One region of the Actinacidiphila sp. bgisy167 genome, then DNA from elsewhere that is predicted to be linked to it. Evidence: riboswitches for the same ligand, from Rfam matches in the RefSeq annotation. Region 1 holds a riboswitch; each other region holds the start of a gene.

The links. Region 1 has a riboswitch for cyclic di-AMP ahead of AC3ET4_RS17765 (C40 family peptidase). Riboswitches for the same ligand answer to the same signal wherever they lie in the genome.
Region 2: linked by a shared signal. The riboswitch ahead of AC3ET4_RS15780 (M23 family metallopeptidase) and the one ahead of AC3ET4_RS17765 (C40 family peptidase) in region 1 are both predicted to bind cyclic di-AMP.
Region 3: linked by a shared signal. The riboswitch ahead of AC3ET4_RS14295 (transglycosylase family protein) and the one ahead of AC3ET4_RS17765 (C40 family peptidase) in region 1 are both predicted to bind cyclic di-AMP.
Region 4: linked by a shared signal. The riboswitch ahead of AC3ET4_RS24660 (M23 family metallopeptidase) and the one ahead of AC3ET4_RS17765 (C40 family peptidase) in region 1 are both predicted to bind cyclic di-AMP.

What each region holds. Positions count from the first base shown of each region.
Region 1 is NZ_JBYIQP010000043.1:16,939-21,691, reverse strand. It holds gene pcrA (DNA helicase PcrA) at 1-2,387, opposite strand, end outside; cyclic di-AMP (ydaO/yuaA leader) riboswitch at 2,636-2,797, shown strand; gene AC3ET4_RS17765 (C40 family peptidase) at 2,806-3,945, shown strand; gene AC3ET4_RS17760 (hypothetical protein) at 3,974-4,327, opposite strand; gene AC3ET4_RS17755 (C40 family peptidase) at 4,667-4,753, shown strand, end outside.
Region 2 is NZ_JBYIQP010000034.1:53,440-58,192, forward strand. It holds gene AC3ET4_RS15770 (caspase, EACC1-associated type) at 1-915, shown strand, start outside; gene AC3ET4_RS15775 (extracellular solute-binding protein) at 1,017-2,348, shown strand; cyclic di-AMP (ydaO/yuaA leader) riboswitch at 2,566-2,704, shown strand; gene AC3ET4_RS15780 (M23 family metallopeptidase) at 2,890-4,044, shown strand; gene AC3ET4_RS15785 (hypothetical protein) at 4,261-4,542, opposite strand; gene AC3ET4_RS15790 (DUF6227 family protein) at 4,672-4,753, opposite strand, start outside.
Region 3 is NZ_JBYIQP010000029.1:51,144-55,896, forward strand. It holds gene AC3ET4_RS14290 (SAM-dependent methyltransferase) at 1-767, opposite strand, end outside; gene AC3ET4_RS14295 (transglycosylase family protein) at 993-2,126, opposite strand; cyclic di-AMP (ydaO/yuaA leader) riboswitch at 2,129-2,319, opposite strand; gene AC3ET4_RS14300 (aldo/keto reductase) at 2,954-3,961, shown strand; gene AC3ET4_RS14305 (GNAT family N-acetyltransferase) at 4,025-4,651, opposite strand; gene AC3ET4_RS14310 (peptidylprolyl isomerase) at 4,745-4,753, shown strand, end outside.
Region 4 is NZ_JBYIQP010000078.1:24,233-28,985, reverse strand. It holds gene AC3ET4_RS24670 (M16 family metallopeptidase) at 1-880, shown strand, start outside; gene AC3ET4_RS24665 (class I SAM-dependent methyltransferase) at 947-2,038, opposite strand; cyclic di-AMP (ydaO/yuaA leader) riboswitch at 2,123-2,278, shown strand; gene AC3ET4_RS24660 (M23 family metallopeptidase) at 2,293-3,042, shown strand; gene AC3ET4_RS24655 (GntR family transcriptional regulator) at 3,259-3,951, shown strand; gene AC3ET4_RS24650 (HPr family phosphocarrier protein) at 4,165-4,446, opposite strand; gene AC3ET4_RS24645 (bifunctional acetate--CoA ligase family protein/GNAT family N-acetyltransferase) at 4,567-4,753, shown strand, end outside.

The DNA of each region.
Region 1 (4,753 bases):
CGCTCGTCTCCGAAGTCGATGGTGGCCTTGGCCTTCTCCCCGCTGCCGTCGACCGCGACGACCGTGCCGAGCCCGAAGGTGTCGTGCGTGACCCGGTCCCCGACCGCCAGAGAGATGACCGGCCGGTCCTGGGTGCGCCGGGTCGCGAAGCCGGAGGGGCCGCCCTTCGACGGCGAACGCGACAGCATCGAGGCCGCCGCCGACACCGAGGCGGAGGGCGCCGCGGAGGCGCCGGTGCGCTTCCACTCGATGAGCTGCTCGGGGATCTCCTCCAAAAAGCGCGAGGGCGGGTTGTACGAGGGCTGGCCCCAGGCGCTGCGCATGGTGGACCGGGTCACATACAGCCGCTGCCGCGCCCGGGTGATGCCGACGTAGGCGAGCCGCCGCTCCTCCTCCAGCTCCTTGGTCTGGCCGAGCGCGCGCATATGCGGGAAGACCCCGTCCTCCATGCCGGTCAGGAAGACCACGGGGAACTCCAGGCCCTTGGCGGTGTGCAGCGTCATCAGCGTTATGACGCCGCCGCCCTCGTCGTCGTCCGGGATCTGGTCGGAGTCGGCGACCAGCGCGACGCGCTCCAGGAACTCGGCGAGCGTGCCGGGCTCCTCGTCGGTGCGCTCCTGCTCGAACTCCAGGGCCACCGCGGCGAGTTCCTGGAGGTTCTCGATGCGGGTCTCGTCCTGCGGGTCGGTGGATGCCTGCAGCTCCGCCAGATAGCCCGTGCGCTCCAGCACGGCCTCCAGGACGGTGGCGGGGCCGGCGCCGGAGTCCACGACCGTGCGCAGCTCCTCCAGCAGCTCGTTGAACCGCTTGACGGCGTTGACCGAGCGGGCGGCCATGCCGAAGGCCTCGTCGACCCGGCGCAGCGCGGCGGCGAAGGAGATGCGCTCGCGCGCGGCGAGAGCGTCGACCATCGCCTCGGCGCGCTCCCCGATGCCGCGCTTGGGCACGTTCAGGATGCGGCGCAGCGGGACGGTGTCCTCGGGGTTGGCCAGCACGCGCAGGTAGGCCAGGACGTCCCGGACCTCCTTGCGCTCGTAGAAGCGGACCCCGCCGACGACCTTGTAGGGCAGGCCGACGCGGATGAAGACCTCTTCGAAGACACGGGACTGCGCGTTGGTCCGGTAGAAGACGGCGACGTCGCCGGGACGGGCGTCCCCGGCGTCGGTGAGCCGGTCGATCTCGTCGGCGATGAACTGCGCCTCGTCGTGCTCCTGGTCGGCGACATAGCCGGTGATGACCGGGCCCTGCCCGGCTTCGGTCCAGAGGTTCTTCGGCCGGCGGGAGGCGTTGCGCTCGATGACGGCGTTGGCGGCGGTCAGGATGTTCTGGGTGGAGCGGTAGTTCTGCTCCAGCAGGATGGTGCGGGCCTGCGGGTAGTCCTCCTCGAACTGGAGGATGTTGCGGATGGTCGCGCCGCGGAAGGCGTAGATGCTCTGGTCGGCGTCACCGACCACGCACAGCTCGGCGGGCTCCTCGCCCTCGCCCGCGTCCCCGGTGCCGACCAGCTCGCGCACCAGGGTGTACTGGGCGTGGTTGGTGTCCTGGTACTCGTCGACGAGGACGTGCCGGAAGCGGCGCCAGTAGTGCTCGGCCACGTCAGGGAAGGCCTGGAGCAGGTTGACCGTGGTCATGATGATGTCGTCGAAGTCGAGCGCGTTGGCCTCGCGCAGCCGCGACTGGTACATCGCGTAGGCCTCGGCGAGCTTCTTCTCGAAGGCGTTCTCGGCCTGGCCGGCGAAGGTCTCCTCGTCGATGAGCTCGTTCTTGAGGTTGGAGACCTTGGCGCTGAAGGACTTCGGCGGGAACTGCTTGGGGTCCAGGTCCAGGTCGCGGCAGACCAGGGCCATCAGGCGCTTGGAGTCGGCCGCGTCGTAGATCGAGAAGCTGGAGGTGAAGCCGAGCCGCTTGGACTCCCGGCGCAGGATGCGGACGCACGCGCTGTGGAAGGTGGAGACCCACATCACATTGGCGCGCGGGCCGACCAGTTGCCCGACGCGCTCCTTCATCTCCCCGGCCGCCTTGTTGGTGAAGGTGATCGCCAGGATCTGGCCGGGGTGCACCTTGCGGGCGCCCAGCAGGTACGCGATGCGGTGGGTGAGCACCCGGGTCTTGCCGGAGCCCGCGCCGGCGACGATGAGCAGCGGGGAACCGGTGTGCTCGACGGCGGCGCGCTGCTGCTCGTTGAGCCCCTCGAGCAGCGCGGCCGGATCGAGGGCCGGGCGCGGGGCCCCGTCCCGGTAGTACGCGTCCCGGTCGACGGGCGCGTCGAAGCGCCCCTCGAAGAGGTCGTCGGGGACCGTGTCCGGCTCTTCCTCGGGAGGCGGCGGGGGCTCCCCCTCCCTCGGTTCGAGGCCGGCCAGGAAGCTGTCGTCAAAGAGGCTGCTCATCGCCTCCCGAGTCTAGGCCGTGCGGCGGACAGCGTTGCCCGCCTTGCCCGAGCCCGGCCCCCTTGGGCGCGTTGACCGCCGGACACGGCCCCGCGGGCCCGGTCCGCAGCCTCCGGGAACCGTCCGGGGAAGGTGAAGGTCACGAAATGATTGCGGACAATTCGAACACCAGGGTTCCCAGGGGCCCCCGCAGTGACTACCGTGCCGGATCAGGCGGTCCGCTCCAGCGGCGGCGACCGTGCCGTCACGGGCCGCCTCCGCTGAGTCCGGCGACCGCCGGAGCCGGGGACCCGAACGACCTTGGGGTGAATCGGTCCGTACGAGCGCAGTGTGCGCCCGTACGCACCGTAGGGCGGCCTTCCGAAGCCCGAACCCGACAGCTAACCCGGTAGGCGGTCCACGGAAGGAGCCGCCAGACTTGGCGACGCACCGCAAGCCGCGCCCGCATCCGCTGACCGTCCCCGGCCCCCGGGCCGCGGTGGGACTCACGACCGCCGCACTGGCGACCGTCACCCTCTTCGGCGAAAGCGCGAGCGCGGCCCCCGCCTCACCGGACAAGCCCTCGATCACCGAGGTCAAGGCCCAGGTCGACACGCTCCGCCACCAGGCTGAGGCCGCCACCGAGCGCTACAACGGCGCCAAGGAGCAGACACAGCGGCAGCGCGCACGCGCCGACGCGCTGCTGGACCAGGTGGCCCGCAAGACCGAGACGCTGAACGCCGCCCGCCGCACCATCGGCGAGTACGCCGCGGCGCAGTACCGCAGCGGCGGTCTGGACGGCACGGCGACGTTCCTGCTCACTTCCGACCCCCAGGGGTTCCTGGAGCAGGCGCACCTGATGGACCGCCTGTCCGAACAGCAGGAGCACGCGCTGGAGACCTTCCGCTCCGAACAGGCCGAGACGACGGCCAGGCGCGCCGAGGCCGTCGAGAGTTTGCACGAGCTCACCGAGGCGCAGCAGCGGCTGAACGCGGAGAAGACCGCGGTCAAACAGAAGCTCGCCGCGGCGCAGAAGCTGCTGAACAGCCTCACCGCCCAGGAGAAGGCACGGCTGGCGGCGCTGGAGAAGAAGCGCCAGGAGGAGGCGGCCGCGAAGGCCGCGGAGATCGCCGCCAGGGAGAAGGCCGCCAAGGAGGCCGGCTCCTCCACCGGATCCACCGGATCCACCGGATCCACGGGCTCGACGCCACCGGCGTCCGGCAGCTACGCCGCCAAGGCGGCCACGGCGATCGCGTTCGCGCGCGCGCAGCTGGGCAAGCCCTATGTGTACGGGGCCACCGGCCCCAACTCCTACGACTGCTCGGGCCTGACCCAGGCCGCCTGGGGCGCCGCGGGCGTCAAGATCCCCCGTACCACCTACGACCAGGTCGACTTCGGCAGCCGCGTGAGCGCGAGCCAGCTGCAACCCGGTGACCTGGTCTTCTTCTACTCCGACATCACCCATGTCGGCCTCTACATCGGCGGCGGCCAGATGATCCACGCCCCCCACACCGGGAGCGTGGTGAAGATCGCCCCGATCACGGAGATGCCGATCTACGGTTACGCCCGGATGGCCTGAGCCCCCGCCCGGCCGGCCGCGGCCGGGCTCAGGTCCACAGCACCGCGATGAAGATGTTGGCGGTGGTCAGCGCGCCCACGGTGCCGAAGGCCGCCGCCGGCACCTTCTCCTCGTCCCGCTTGACGTAGACCAGGCCGAGGACGACCACCAGGATCGCGAGCTTCACACCGATCTTGATGTTGTTCACCGGCTGGTCGTCGGCCTGGTTGAGGCCGACCAGCAGCGCGCCCGTGACCAGCATGGTCAGCGCGCCGTGCAGCATGCCCGGCACGAAACGGGCCTCGCCGCGGCCCATGGCCTTCATCTGGGTGAGGAAGCCGCCGAGAAGGGCGGCGATGCCGACGATGTGCAGGCCGACGATCAGGTTGATGAGTACGTCCATGGCTCAGGACCCTAGCCAGCCCGTAGCAGCGCCCCGCACCGAGGTCGGACTCTTCCGCGGCATCGATCACGGCCGGACCGCAAGTGACCAGGTCACCCGTCGAACAGCGGTCATCCACGGGCAGTCCGCGGCCGAATCGGACCAGTCCCGCACACTCCCCGGCTCCCCCGCGGCGTCCCGGTTTAGCGTCCTGCCCCAGGTGGCCGATCCCCACTGCCGTGAGGACCCCGTCCTCGGCACGGCCGCCCCCGCCGAAGGTCCGGCGGCGGACGGCGCCCCGTCCGCCCGCCGCCGGACCGCCGGGGGGTGTACGGAACAGCCCGGAAGGAGTCACGGCGCGTGGCGTCGCACAGAAGGCCCAAGGAACGCGGACCCGCAGGCACGACCCTGCGCACCGCCGTCGGTCTCGCCCTGGCGGGCGCGGCA
Region 2 (4,753 bases), on a different contig from region 1:
CTGGTCGAACGGGGCGGCACCCAGCAGGCCCTGCTGACCGCCGAGTCCACCCTGGCCGGGCTCGTCACCCCAACCCTGGAATCCCGTCCCCCCTGCCTGGGGAACCAGTCCGACCCCTACACCGCCTACTACCCCTCCGACGTGCCGCCCCTGCGCCTCACCTTCGTACCGGTGACGTGGGAGACCGGCCGGGCCGACCGCGCCGACCGCGCCGAGGCGGTGCGCCGGCTCGGCGCGTGGCTCGGCTCCCGCCCGGGGCAGCGGGCGCTCGCGGCACAGGGCTTCCGTACCGACGTCAGCGGGACGGAAGAGGCCGACGACACCCCGCTGGACAGCGCCGTCTTCGTCGCGGACCCCCGGGCGGGCGGCCGGCCGCCGACCCGCGAGGACATCGAGGACGCGCTGCGTGCCGGCGGGGAGGCCGCCGGCACCCGGCGTGACGTCCTCTTCGCCGTCGACGTCTCCAGCTCCTCCCACTCCCGCGCCAACATCCCGCTCGTGCGCTCCGTGCTGGCCCGTGCCTCCGGTTACCGCTACGGCATCGCCGCGGTGCCCGGCCGCACCCTCCTGGACATCGGGGCGCACGACGCGGCCGCGCGGGACGCCGCGATCCGCGAACTGGCCTCCGTCGAGCGCGACGCCCCCGTGGCCGCCGCCCTGCGCCAATGGTCCCGGGCCCTGGCCGATTCCCCCGGCGCCCTGATCGTCCTGATCACCGACGACGAGGACAGCGCCGGCGAGGAGCCGCCGGACACGGACGTCCCCGTCCTGGTGGTCTCCCTGGAGGCCTACGGCTGCTCGCTGCACTTCAACAAGGCGGTGACGGAGAACGGCGGCGCGTGCCTCGCGATCACGCGGGATCTGCCGAACCGGGTCGCGGAGACCATAGACCGCCTCACCACGGGAGGGTCATGACAGCCCCGGCCCCCCGCGGTGCGAGCGGCGCCCGTCCGCACCCGCACGCCACGGCGCTGCCGCGTCCCGCCGTGCCTTCGCGGAGCCGGCGGCGGAGCGTCATGGGCTTCCTGCTCATGCTGGCGGCAGGGGCGTGCATCGGCCCCACCGCGGCCCCGGCCCCGCCGCCGCGCCCCGACCCCTCCCGGCCGCTCGTCGTCGCCAGCGACGCCGACCTCACCGCCGGCGGGCGAGCCGGCGTCCGCCGCGGCCTGATCGACGAGTGGAACCGCCGCAACCCGGACCGGCCCGCCCGGCTCGTCGAGCTGCCCTCCGCCTCCGACGAGCAGCGCAGCGAGCTGATCGGCGCCTTCCAGTCCGGCAGCGCCAGCTACGACGTCGTCAATCTCGACATCAGCTGGATCCCCGAGTTCGCCGACAGCGGGCTGCTGCGTCCGCTCGACCCCGCCCTCGTCGACGGGGACTTCCTGCGCCAGGCCGCCGACGCCGGCCGCTGGAAGGGCCGCACGTACGCGGTGCCCTTCAACACCGACGTCGGCCTGCTCTACTACCGCACCGACGACCTCGCCAAGGCCGGCCGCCGCCCCGCGGACCTGTCCGGCTACGCCACGATCGGCGACCTGCTCGCCGACGTCCGCCCGCTCGGCCACGCCGCCTACACCACCCAGCTGCGCGCGTACGAGGGCCTGACCGTCAACACCCTTGAAGCCCTGTGGACCGCGGGCGTCGAACTCGTCGACGGCGACGGACGCTACACGGGCACCGAGGACGCGCTGCGCGAGGGCCTGGACGAGCTCAACCGGCTGGCCGCCGCCAACAACCTCAACCCGCAGTCCCTCGAGGCCGACGAGTCGGTCACCCTCGCCCAGTTCGCCGAGGGGCGCAGTGTGCTGATGCGCAACTGGCCCTACGCCTACAACCGGCTCGACGCCGCCCTCGCCCCCGGTGTGCGCTTCGGCGTGGCCCGGCTCCCGGGCGTCGCGGCCCTCGGCGGGCAGAGCCTGGGTGTCGCGGCGACCAGCGACCGCCCCGGCGACGCCTCGGACCTGATCCGTTTCCTGACCGGACGCAGCGCCCAAGAGGCACTGCTGCAAGCCGGCTTCGCTCCCGCACGGCGATCCGCGTACGGAGCCGGGGACGTCGACTGTGACGATCCTCACGACCCGCGCGCCTGGTTCTACGACCGCCCCACGCGCCGCGGCTCGGAGTCCTCGCCCCGGCCGACCGCCGCGACCCCCGGTTACACGACCCTGCTGTGGTGCGCGCTGCAGGCCGCCAGGGCCCGTCCGGCGACCGCGCACTACGTCACGTTCACCCGGGTCCTGCAGCGTGAAGTGCACGGAATGCTCGCCGCGCACAGCTCCGCCGACGCCTCGGCGGAGCGCCTCCACAGCCGTCTGGGGCGCGCCCTCGGCGGCCGGGGCCCGGGGTGAGCATCACTCCTCGTAAGCGCGGCACTCTCTTGCGCATAACGACTGACGTACGCTCACATTTCCCGTTGGTCACGGCGGTCGCAGCCCGATGTCCTGTTATGTCGCGTCTATCCCCATAGATTCCCGTCAGGAAGTCGCAAGAGTGGCTTGGAATTGGCGGGCGCCTCTATTAACGTTCGATAACGCAGCGCGGTCGTCCCGCCGCCGACAGGGCGGCGCCGCGCGCTTGCCGAATCCCGTCCGCGGGAACCGGGGAACCACTTCCTGGGGTGAATCGGGGGCCTTCGCGGCCCTCGTAGGAGACCTTCCTGCTCCGAACCCGTCAGCTAACCCGGTAGGCGAGAAGGAAGGAAAGGAGTGCGCCCGCGTGGCGTCGAACGAGCCTGCCCTCATACCCGGACAGCAGCAGGGTTCCGTCTCCGCGTACCCCGAGTGGGACACCGCCGAGTGGAACATCGCCGCCGGCTGGAACCCTCCGGCTGCCGAGCAGGCGCCGCCGACGAAGAACGCGATCGACGGCTGGGACACCGGCGAGTGGAACATGGCCGCCGGCTGGCTCGCCACGGCGCCCACCGAGACGACGACCCCTCAGGACACCGTCCCCGCACAGCACGACGGAGCCGGGCACGGGGCGTACGAGACATACGCCGCGACCGCCGCCGCGACCCCGGCCGCCGCCGGACCGCGGCCAGAGGACATCGAGGCCTTCGGCACCGTCCAGGCGGCCGACGTCCCCCGGAGCACCGAGGGCGCGCTCGACGAGGGCGCGCTCCACGAGGACGCGCCCGACGAGGGCCCGCAGGCCGAGCCCTGGAACCCCACGGAGGAGTCCGCCGGCCCCGTGCGCGGCCGGCACCGCGTCGCCAAGCAGCGCTCCCTGGGCCGCGGTTCCGCTGTCTTCGGGGTCGCGGCCGTGGCCGTACTGGGCGTCGGAGGGGCCGCCACCGCGGAGGGCAAGAACCCGCTCGCCGTCTCCCTGCCCCACCTGCCCGACGCGTCCCGACTGCCCGGCGTGGGCGCGCTCGTCGGCGACGACAGCGCCGCCGAAGCCGAGCCCGTCGTCGCCGAGGCCCTGACCCCGGACGCGGGCGAGGTGCTGCGCAGCCGCATCCTCGACCAGGCCCAGCAGCAGCGGCAGGCCGCCGATCGGGCCGCCAGGACCGCCGCGCTGCAGGAGGCCACGGCGAAGGCCGCCAAGTCCGCCGCGGAGGAGCGGGTCCGCGCCGAAGCGGCCGCCAAGAAGAAGGCCGCGGCGGAGGCGGCGAAGAAGCTGGAGGCCCAGCGCCTCGCCGAGCTCGCCAGGAGCTTCGTGCTCCCGGTCGCCTCGTACTCGCTGACCGCCGGCTTCGGCGAGTCCAGCTCGCTGTGGGCCCACACCCACACAGGCCAGGACTTCGCCGCCCCCACCGGCACCCCCGTCAAGGCCGTGCACGGCGGCACCATCACCGCGGCCGGCTGGGCCGGCTCGTACGGCTACCGCATCATCCTGACCCTCGACGACGGCACCGAGCTCTGGTACTGCCACCTCTCCTCGATGATCGTCACCTCCGGCAAGGTCAACACCGGTGACACCATCGGCCGCGTCGGCGCCACGGGCAATGTCACCGGCCCCCACCTGCACTTCGAGGTGCGCCCCGGCGGCGGCGAACCGATCGGCCCGATGGGCTGGCTGCGCGGCAAGGGCCTCACGGTCTGAGGCGAGCGGCCGGTACGGGACGACGCGCGAGCAACGCCCACCGGACCCACCCCAGTACCGACCGCGCTGCGGACGGCGTTCACCGGCCGTCGACCGTGAACGACCGCACGAACTCCGGCGGCCCTGGCGACACCCCCCGCCACCCAGGGCCGCCGGTCCGCATCCGCCTCCCGACTCCCGCGAGCGCCGGGCGTCAGCGCCAGGCGCTGCGGGACGCTAGGGCACGACGAAGTTGTAGAGCTCCGAGATCCTCGGCGGCCCGCTCGGCTCCGGGAAGCCCGACTCCTTGGCGGCCGGCAGCATGATCTCCATGAAGGACTCGAGCGCCTGAGTGGACTGCCAGACGTTCACCAGCCGCAGGCCCTCGTTGGTGACCACGGCGGCGTGGGCGAGCAGACCCGAGGGCGGATGCTCGGGCCCGAACCCCGCGCGGTGGTTCGCTTCCTCGTACTGCAGGGCCGTCACACCGGGAAACTCGACCTCCGTCAGGACCGGCATGGGAACCTCCCGCCTCCCGCCGACACGCCTACCGCCCAATCTCCTCTCGACGCACCCCGCCCGCAATCCGGAACGCGGCCGGGGACCGGCGGGAACGAGGCCGGCGACGGGGCCGGAGCGGTAACGCGGTCAGAGCGCCTCCAGCCGTAGGTCCGCGGAGTCGCAGGCCGCCGTCTCGTCGGCGTACACCTCGCACATCGGCCGCCCGTCG
Region 3 (4,753 bases), on a different contig from region 1:
GGCTCGTCGTCGTCCGTTCCGTCGGGGCGCCACAGCGGCGGCGAGACGAGGCCTGGCTCGACGAGGCCGAAGCCGTCGAAGAAGCGCTCGACCTCGGCCCCCGACCGCATGATCAGCGGCGAGCTCGCGCTGCGGTAGACGTCCTCGACCTGCTCCCCCTCCTCCGGTCTGCGCGGACCGCCCTCGACCGAGGCGTGGCTGACGACCAGCAGGCTGCCGGGGGCGAGGGCGTCGCGGAGTCCGGCCACGGCCTTGGCCGGTTCGTCGGCGTCCTCGAGGAAGTGCAGGACCGCGACGAGCAGCAGGGCGACCGGCCGGTCGAGGTCGATGAGCCCGCGCACTTCCGCGCTGTCCAGGATGTCGTGAGGGGAGCGCAGGTCGGCGGCGACGACGGCGGTGTTCTCGCTGCGCTCCAGCACGGCGCGGCTGTGGGCGACGGCGACCGGGTCGTGGTCGACGTAGACGACATGAGCGCCGGGACTCGCGGCCTGGGCGACCTCGTGGACGTTGCCGAAGGTGGGGATGCCGGAGCCGATGTCGAGGAACTGGGTGATGCCCTCGTCGACGGCGAAGCGCACGGCCCTGCGCATGAACGCCCGGTTGGCCTGCATGATCTTCGGCAGCCCCGGGAAGGCCGCGATGGCTCGCCGCCCGGCCTCCCGGTCGACCTCGAAGTTGTGGGAGCCGCCCAGATAGTAGTCGTAGATGCGGGACACGCTGGGCACGGAAAGATCGATGCCCTGGGGGGCCCAGGCGGGACGCTCCATCACTGTTCCAGCTCCTCGGCGACTCGGGGAGCCCGGCCGTATCCACGGCCAGGTGCGACAGAGGCTACTGATCAGCCGTTCAAGAGGAAACAAGAGGTGAAAATATTCGGTCCATTTTCGGTCACAGACCAAAGGCATGTGCCCTGCTCCCCAGGAGACGGGGAACAGGGCACGGATACCGCCGGATGACGACCGGTCAGTCGACCGTTTCGGTCGGTGGACCGGTCAGATCGTGACGCCGTGGGCGCGCAGGTACGCCACCGGGTCGATGTCGGAGCCGAAGTCGGGCGTGGTGCGGATCTCGAAGTGCAGGTGCGGACCGGTCACGTTGCCGGTGGCGCCCGACAGGCCCAGCTGCTGACCGGCGTAGACCCGCTGGCCGGCCGAGACCGACAGCGCGGACAGGTGGGCGTACTGCGAGTACCGGCCGTCGGCGTGCCTGACGACGACCTGGTTGCCGTACGAACCGCCCCAGCCCGCGGAGACCACGGTGCCGGCGGCGATCGACTTCACCTTGGTGCCGGTCGAGGCGATGAAGTCGACGCCGGTGTGGTAGCCCTTGGACCACATGGCGCCGGCCCGGTGGTAAGGGGTGCCCAGGGTGACACGGTCGAGGGGGGCGGTGTAGCCGGAGGCGCTGGCGGCAGGGGCCGCGGCCGGGGCGGCCTTCGCGGCCTTGGCGGTCGCCGCCGCGGTCTTGGCGGTGGCCTTCTCCCCCAGGGACAGGACCTGGCCCGGGTAGATCAGGTTCGGGTTGCCGCCGATGACCGGCTTGTTGTCCGCGTACAGCTCCTGCCAGCCGCCCTCGACCGACTGGGACTTCGCGATCTTGGAGAGGGTGTCACCGCCGACGACGCGGTAGGAGCCGCCGGCGCTCTTGGGCGCCTCGGCCCTCTTCGCGGGGGCGGACTTGACGGCCTTGACGACCGGCTTGGCGGCGGCTCCCGCGACGCTCTGCGGGGTGGCCGACGGGTTGGCCATCGCCTTGGTCAGACCGGCCTTGGGGCCGCACACGGGCCAGGCCTGCGGGCCCTGGGTCGCGAGAACCTTCTCGGCGACGGCGATCTGCTGCGCCTTGGTCGCGAGGTCGGCGCGCGGGGCGTACTTCGTGCCGCCGAAGCCGGCCCAGGTGCTCTGGGTGAACTGCAGGCCGCCGTAGAAGCCGTTGCCGGTGTTGATGGACCAGTTGTTGGTGCTCTCGCAGGCCGCGACCTTGTCCCAGACGCCGACAGGAGCGGCGTGGGCGCCGGTGGCCCCGACGATGGGGAGCGCCACGGCCGCTCCGGTGGTGCCGGCCAGTGCGCTGATTCGGGTGATGCGGGTGTTCCGCGGGCGACGGTGCTTTCCCTTACCGGGCATGCCGAATTCCTCTCCGACGCCTGCGAGGTAAGCTGTCGGGTTCGGACTGGAGATGCCCGGCCGCATATGGGCACGCCAAATAAAGGCATGTCGCTGCGACTTCACCCCTAGCCGTCCCGAGACCAACGGGAACGGCAACTACCTGGGTCCCCCGCTCCTGCCGTGCGGTCTTGTCATCCGGCGTCCGGGCAGCGGCAGGACTAGGCGTTCCACCCGGAAGAATCTCGCAGGCATTTGTCCTGCGAGGTCTGGAAGCTAAACGACGGAATAGTTCCGGAGCAAGGAGCTGAATCACGCCTCACGGCACACCGCAAGTCGATCAATTGCTTCTGTGACGTTACGTGATAAGCGTCCGCTCTCCGTAGGTGACGGACTGGCCCACAGTAATCGGCTGATATCGCGGGGTGAAAACGATCGACCACCCGGGACGGCCCGTCGCCTGCCGCCTGCGCAGCGTGTCCGGCGCGTGACACCCATCACGCCGCGGCACTCCCCGGGCGCCCCGTAGGCGCATATGTCCAATTAAGGGCATCAATGCCCGATAAGGAGGATGCGTCGCGGCCCAACCCGCCCCCGAGCGCCCGCGCCTGAGGGCTCGCCCGGAGCAACGCCCCTCGGGGGCCAACCGTCGAGGACGCCCGGCGATTCCCGCCGCGCTCGCCGCCGGAACGGTGCACGATGTGGCCTGCGCCACAACCACCCCCGCAGGGAGGCGAGAAGGGCGGGCCGGCAGCGCTCGAAGCCCCGAAACCGGACGTGACAGCACCGATTGAGCGGCGTAGCCTCCCAATCCCGCACAATTTCTCACATCGCCTGGGAGCCCTCGCGTGCCCTACCTCGCCGCTGACGACCGCTACGCCTCGATGGAATACCGCAGGACCGGGCGCAGCGGGGTCCTGCTGCCCGTCGTGTCCCTGGGTCTGTGGCACAACTTCGGCGACACGTCTCCGCTGGAGAACCAGCGCGCCGTGCTGCGCCGCGCCATCGACCGCGGGGTCGTCCACATCGACCTGGCCAACAACTACGGCCCGCCCGCCGGCTCGGCCGAGGCGAACTTCGGCACGCTCTTCGCCCAGGACTTCCGCCCGTACCGCGACGAGCTCTTCATCGCCACCAAGGCGGGTTACGACATGTGGCCCGGTCCGTACGGCGAATGGGGCAGCCGCAAGTACCTTCTGTCGTCGCTCGACCAGTCCCTGGGCCGCATGGGTCTGGACTACGTGGACGTCTTCTACTCGCACCGCTTCGACCCGGACACGCCCCTGGAGGAGACCATGGGCGCCCTGGACTCCGCGGTACGGCAGGGCAAGGCCCTCTACGCCGGCATCTCCAACTACCCGGCCGAGGCACACCGCCGCGCGACGGAGATCCTGCGCGAGCTGGGCACACCGCTGCTGATCCACCAGGCCGCCTACAGCATCCTCCAGCGCGACCCGGAGGACGGCGTCCTGGACGCCGTCGGCGACACCGGCACCGCCCTCATCGCCTACTCGCCGCTCGCCCAGGGCCAGCTCACCGACCGCTACCTCGACGGCGTCCCCGCCGACTCCCGGATGGCGCTCGGACACTTCCTCAAGCGCGACACCCTGACCGAACGCAAGCTCGCCTTCCTGCACGCGCTCAACAAGCTCGCCGGGGAGCGCGGCCAGACCCTGGCGCAGATGGCCCTGACCTGGGTGCTGCGCGACCCCCGGGTCGTCTCCGTGCTCATCGGCGCGAGCAGCGTCACCCAGCTCGACCAGAACCTCGCCGCCCTCGAAGCGGGCCCGCTCACCGCGGACGAGCTGGCCGAGGTCGACCGCCTCTCGGCGGAGGCCGGTGTGCGCATCCCGTAGTCGGCCTCTCCGCGAGCACGGGCCGGTCCCCGCTGGGGCCGGCCCGTACGCGTCGGTGCGTGTTCAGCGAAGGCGGGCCTTGAGCGCGGCGCGGACGCCGGGCCACTCCTCGGCGAGGACCGAGTAGTACGCGCTGTCGCGGACGGTCCCGTCGACTGCGCGGGTATGGGCGCGGCGGATTCCCTCGAAGCGGGCGCCGATCCGCTCGATCGCGGTGCGGGAGCGCGTGTTGCGCGCGTCGGTCTTCAAGGTGACGCGGAGCACACCCCAGACGTCGAAGGCGTGGGAGAGCAGCAGCTTCGCCTCGGTGTTGCAGGGGGTGCGCTGGACGGAGGCGGCGAGCCACGTGCTGCCGATCTCGGCGACGGTCGGCGCCGCGCCGCCGCAGGGCGCGGAGCGGCCCGCGGAGGCGGAGTCGGACGTCCAGTAGCCGAGGTCGAGGAAGCGGGTGGAGCCGACCAGCATGTCGCGCCGTACATCCCGCACGGCGAAGGGAAGCGCGGTTCCGGACGCCTGCTCCTGGAGAGCCTGCTCCACATAGCGCGCCATCGCCTCGTGATCGTCCGGCACCTGGGTGTAGGCGTAGGTGTCGCGGGACTCGGTGGCGGCGCGCAGCAGGCCGTCCGTATGGGAGGCGCGCAGCGGCTCCAGGCGGACGTGCCTGCCGTCCAGGATCACGGGTTCGGGCATGCACCGGATGCTGCTGTGCCGTCCGGGCCCCGGTCAAACCCGTTTCCGCGGGCCGCGTCGGGACTCCGGGGCGCCGGATGCGAAAATGGGGGCATGAACAGC
Region 4 (4,753 bases), on a different contig from region 1:
CTTCCCCGCGGAACTGCGCTGCTCCCGGCCGCGCCAGGGCACCGAGGAGACGGTCGCGCGCATCGACGCGGCCGCCGTCCGCGCCTTCTACGACGCGCACGTCCGGCCGTCCACCTCGACGGCCGTCGTGGTCGGCGACCTCACCGGGATCGATCTGGAGTCGCTGCTGGAGAGCACGCTGGGGGAGTGGAGCGGCAAGCCCGCCGAGCGCCGCCCGCTGCCCGCGATCACCGCGGACGACGCCGCGCGCGTCGTGATCGTCGACCGGCCCGGGTCCGTCCAGACCCAGGTGCTCATCGGCCGCGCCGGGGCGGACCGCCACGACCCGGTGTGGGCCGCCCAGGTGCTCGGCACGTACTGCCTCGGCGGCACGCTGACCTCGCGCCTGGACCGCGTCCTGCGCGAGGAGAAGGGCTACACCTACGGTGTCCGGGCCTTCGGGCAGGTGCTGCTCTCCACGCCGGAAGGCACCGGCGTCTCGCTGCTCGGCATCACCGGGTCCGTGGCGACCGACGTCACCGCGCCCGCGCTGGCCGACACCTGGCAGGTGCTGCGCACCCTGGCGGCGCAGGGCCTGACCGACGAGGAGCGCGACGCCGCCGTGCAGAACCTGGTGGGCGTCGCCCCGCTGCGCTACGAGACCGCCTCGGCGGTGGCCGGCACCTACGCCGACCAGGTCGAGCAGTCCCTGCCGGACGACTTCCAGGCGCGGCTCTACGAGCGCCTGGCCGCCACCGGCACGGTCGAGGCGACGGCCGCGGCCGTCAACGCCTTCCCGCTGGACCGGCTCGTGGTCGTCCTGGTCGGCGACGCCTCCGTCATCGCGGACCCGGTCCGCGAGCTGGGCATCGGCCCGGTCGAGGTCGTCACGGGCAACTGACGGACCTGCCAGCCGCGGCCCCGGGCGCCCTCGCGGCGCCCGGGGCCGCGGCGCGCCCGTACCCGTTCAGCGGGCCAGCCGGGCCGTCGCCACGTTGATGCGCGTGCCGCACGGAACGCGTCCGCCGGCTCCGGTCAGGCCCGCGACCCGGTCCAGGAAAAGGGCGCGCAGCTCCGCGGTCCGCTCCTCGTCCAGCGCCTCCATGTCGTAGAAGACCCCGGTGAGGCTCGACCAGACCTCCTCCGGTGTCCCGTCCATGCCGATGACGACCGTCTCCCAGGACAGTGGCGCGAAACCGAGCGGCGCGAGGAGCCCGTCGAGCCCCTCCCGGGTCCGTGTCCTGCGGTCGCCCAGCCGCGGGATGCGCCGCTCCGGCGCCGCCGCCCAGAACGGCCGAGCCACGTCCAGGAAGAGCTCCACGGCCTCGCCGGGGACGGGCCCGCCGCCGACGGCGACCGCGAAGGTGCCGCCCGGTGCGAGCACCCGCGCCGCCTCGGCAGCCACCTGGTCGGGGTCCGCCATCAGCATCAGGGCCATGTGGCTGACCACGGCGTCGAACGAGGCGTCGGCGAAGGGCAGCTCCTGGGCACGGCCCTGCCGCAGGACGGCGCCGGCCAGCCCGGGCCGACGGCGGGCGAGGGTGAGCTCGCCCTCCGACAGGTCGACGCCGCCGTTTCGGCGCCGCGCCCGGCGAGCAGTTCCAGCAGGGCGCCGTCCGCGCAGCCGAGGTCCAGGACCCGCCGGGCGCCCGCGACGCGCTCGGCCAGCACCTCGTAACCGGTCCGGCCGTCGCGGGTGGGGGCGGCCTCGGTCCCCTTCGACTGCAGGCCGGGCATCCGGTCGTGGAAGGCGCGCAGGAAGTCCTCGGCGGCGCGGGCGGCGTCGGTGACCGCCGCTGGTGTCGTGGTCATCCCGTGACCGTACGCACAAGGCGCCGCCGCCGGGCCCGGACGGCCACGCCGCTCCTGTGGCAGCGGTCACATGACTGCCTCGCGCGGTCGCCGCCGGGCCGGCGCTTCGCGAGAACGCTCCCCGAGGGCGCTGCTGCCTCCCGGGGAGCCGGCCTCCGAGGAGCGTGAGGAGCGGGATGAGGCGGCATTGCGGACGGTTGCGACCGGTTGTGATCGGTTGACGTCCGGTGTGGCATGTCGCACACATCGCCGGATTTTTTTGGAGTCGGGAGCAACGCCCGGATAACGTCCTCGGGTTGCCCGGCGGAAGCAGCCGCCTCCCGCGGCACCGGAGCAACGATCGCCGAGTCCCCGTCGGGCGTGAGCCTGGGGAGCCGGGGACCCACCTGTGTCGTCCCTGGGGTGAATCGGGCGGCCCGCGCCGTCCGTAGGAGACCTTCCTGCTCCGAACCCGTCAGCTAACCCGGTAGGCGAGAAGGAAGGAAAGGATTCCGCCTGCCCATGGCGTCGATCTCCATACGCTCCGCCCTGGCCGGCGCCGCCGCGCTGACCACCGCCACCACCGGTGCGTTCGTCGGGCCCGCCGCGGCCGCCGACGCCGGGACCGAGGGTTCGGCCTTCGCCCGCTGCGCCGCTGTCGCCGGGGACCTCGCCACCCAGCTCGCCGACCAGGCGTCGGCCCAGCACCGGGCCGCCGTGGTCGCGCAGAAGCGCCACGACGCCCAGGTCGTACAGGCCGAGCGGGCCGCTCGCGTGCGGGCTGCCAAGGAGGCCGCGGCCAAGGCGGCACGGGAGCGCGCCGCGCGGCACGCGTCGCGCAGCGCCGCGTCGGGCCGCGGCACCCTTGGCGGCTGGATGCTGCCGGTCGCCGGAGCTATCGGCACCCCCTATCACGCGGCCAGCGGCCTGTGGTCCTCCGGCCACCACACCGGCGTGGACTTCGTGGTCCCCGTCGGCACTCCCGTGCACGCCGCCGGTGCGGGCACCGTCGTCGAGGCCGGCTGGGGCGGCTCGTACGGCAACAACGTCGTCATCCGCCACGCGGACGGCATGTACACCCAGTACGGCCACCTTTCGTCGCTGCGCGTGTCCGTGGGCCAGCGGGTCTTCGCGGGCCAGCAGATCGGCCTGTCGGGCGCCACCGGCAACGTCACCGGGCCGCACCTGCACTTCGAGGCCCGCAGGGCCCCGTCCTACGGTTCCGACGTGGATCCGCTGGCGTATCTGCGCTCCAAGGGCGTCCGCATCTGAGCCATCCCCCTCCCCCCACACGAAGGCCCCGGTTCCCCCGCCGGGGCCTTCGCCATACCGGTTCCGCCGGCCGCCGATGTGTCCAAAAATACGCCATGAATTCAGGGCGGCCATCGGTACCGGCGCCGTTCTGGAATAGAGTCTCGGCAGAAAGGCCGACTCCGCCGTTGCACGGGGATTAAGGGACGTCGGCGCGCACCGAAAGGAACCTGCGATATGGGGTCGGACGTGAACGGGACCGGCGGTGCAAGCCCCCGGATTTCGACCCGGACGGTGTGTACGGCGATCCGTGAGGACATCGTCAGCGGGTTCTTCGCACCGGGGAGCCGGCTGACCGAGGAGCAGTTGGCCAAGCGCTACGGGGTGTCCCGGGTGCCGGTGCGCGAGGCGCTGCGCACCCTGGAGTCCGAGGGCTTCGTGCAGACCCGCCGGCACGCCGGGGCGTCCGTCGCCGAGCCGACCGAGCAGGAGGCCGCCGACCTGCTGGACATCCGGGCCCTGCTGGAGCCGCTGGGCGTCGCGCGAGCGGCGCAGCGGCGTACCGAATCGCATGTGAAGGTGCTGCGCGGACTCGTCCGGCTGGGGCAGGAGCGTGCGCTGCGGCGGCAGTTGTCGGATCTGCCCGCGCTGGACGGCTGGTTCCACGAGACGCTGGCCCAGGCCTCCGGCAGCCCTACCCTGGTGGCGCTGCTGACCCAGCTGCGGCACAAGATCGCCTGGGTGTACGCGGTGGACAACCCAGGGCGCGCCGTGGAGTCGTGGGAGGAGCACGGCGCGCTCGTGGACGCCGTGGCGCGTGGCGACGCCGAGCGGGCCCGGCGGCTGACGGCGGCCCATGTGGAGCGGGCCGCGGCGGAGCACCGGCTGCGGCGTCCGCAGAGCACGGGCCGCGGCGCCGCGGCCCGGTGAGGAATCGGAAACACGCCGTACACACTTCGAGCGGCCGGATTTAACAGAAGTGCCGTATAAGAATCGGAGAATGGCGCCCGAATGCTTTCCTGCGTATGGCGGCGTGCGCTGCGCGGAATGTGAACACCAAGACGGAGAGGCGGCCCGGGGGAAATTCAGTCGAATTTCCCCCGGGCCGCCTCGGGTGCCGTATGCCGTCGCCCGCGCGAGGTGTCAGACGGTCTCGGGAAGCTCGTCCAGCCCTTCGGAGACGAGCTTGGCCAGGCTGTCCAGGGCGGTGTCCGCGCCATCGGCGTCGGAAGCGAGCACGACCTCCTCGCCGCCGGCCACACCCAGGCTCAGTACGGCGAGCATCGAGGCGGCGTTGACGGGGGCGCCGTCCGCCTTCGCGATGGTGACGGGCACGCCCAGGGCGGTGGCCGCGCGGACGAAGATCGAAGCAGGACGTGCGTGCAGGCCCTCGGCCCAGCCGACGGTGACGCGGCGCTCAGCCATGGTGTTGCCCTTCGGATCGTTCCTAGGAGGTCTAGACCAGTCTGCCATGTCTCGGACACCGGTCCGTCCTCTCATCGTCGCACCCGTCCCGCGGCGAACGGGGGCCCGTACGCTGGGGCCATGACGACGCCGTCCGACGCGCAGCGCGACTACCCGGTCCACTGGGAGGCGGACGTGGTCCTGCGCGACGGTGGGGCCGCCCACGTCCGGCCCATCGCGCCGGACGACGCGGAACGGCTGGTGAGCTTCTACGAGAAGGTCTCGGACGAGTCCAAGTACTACCGCTTCTTCGCGCCCTACCCCCGGC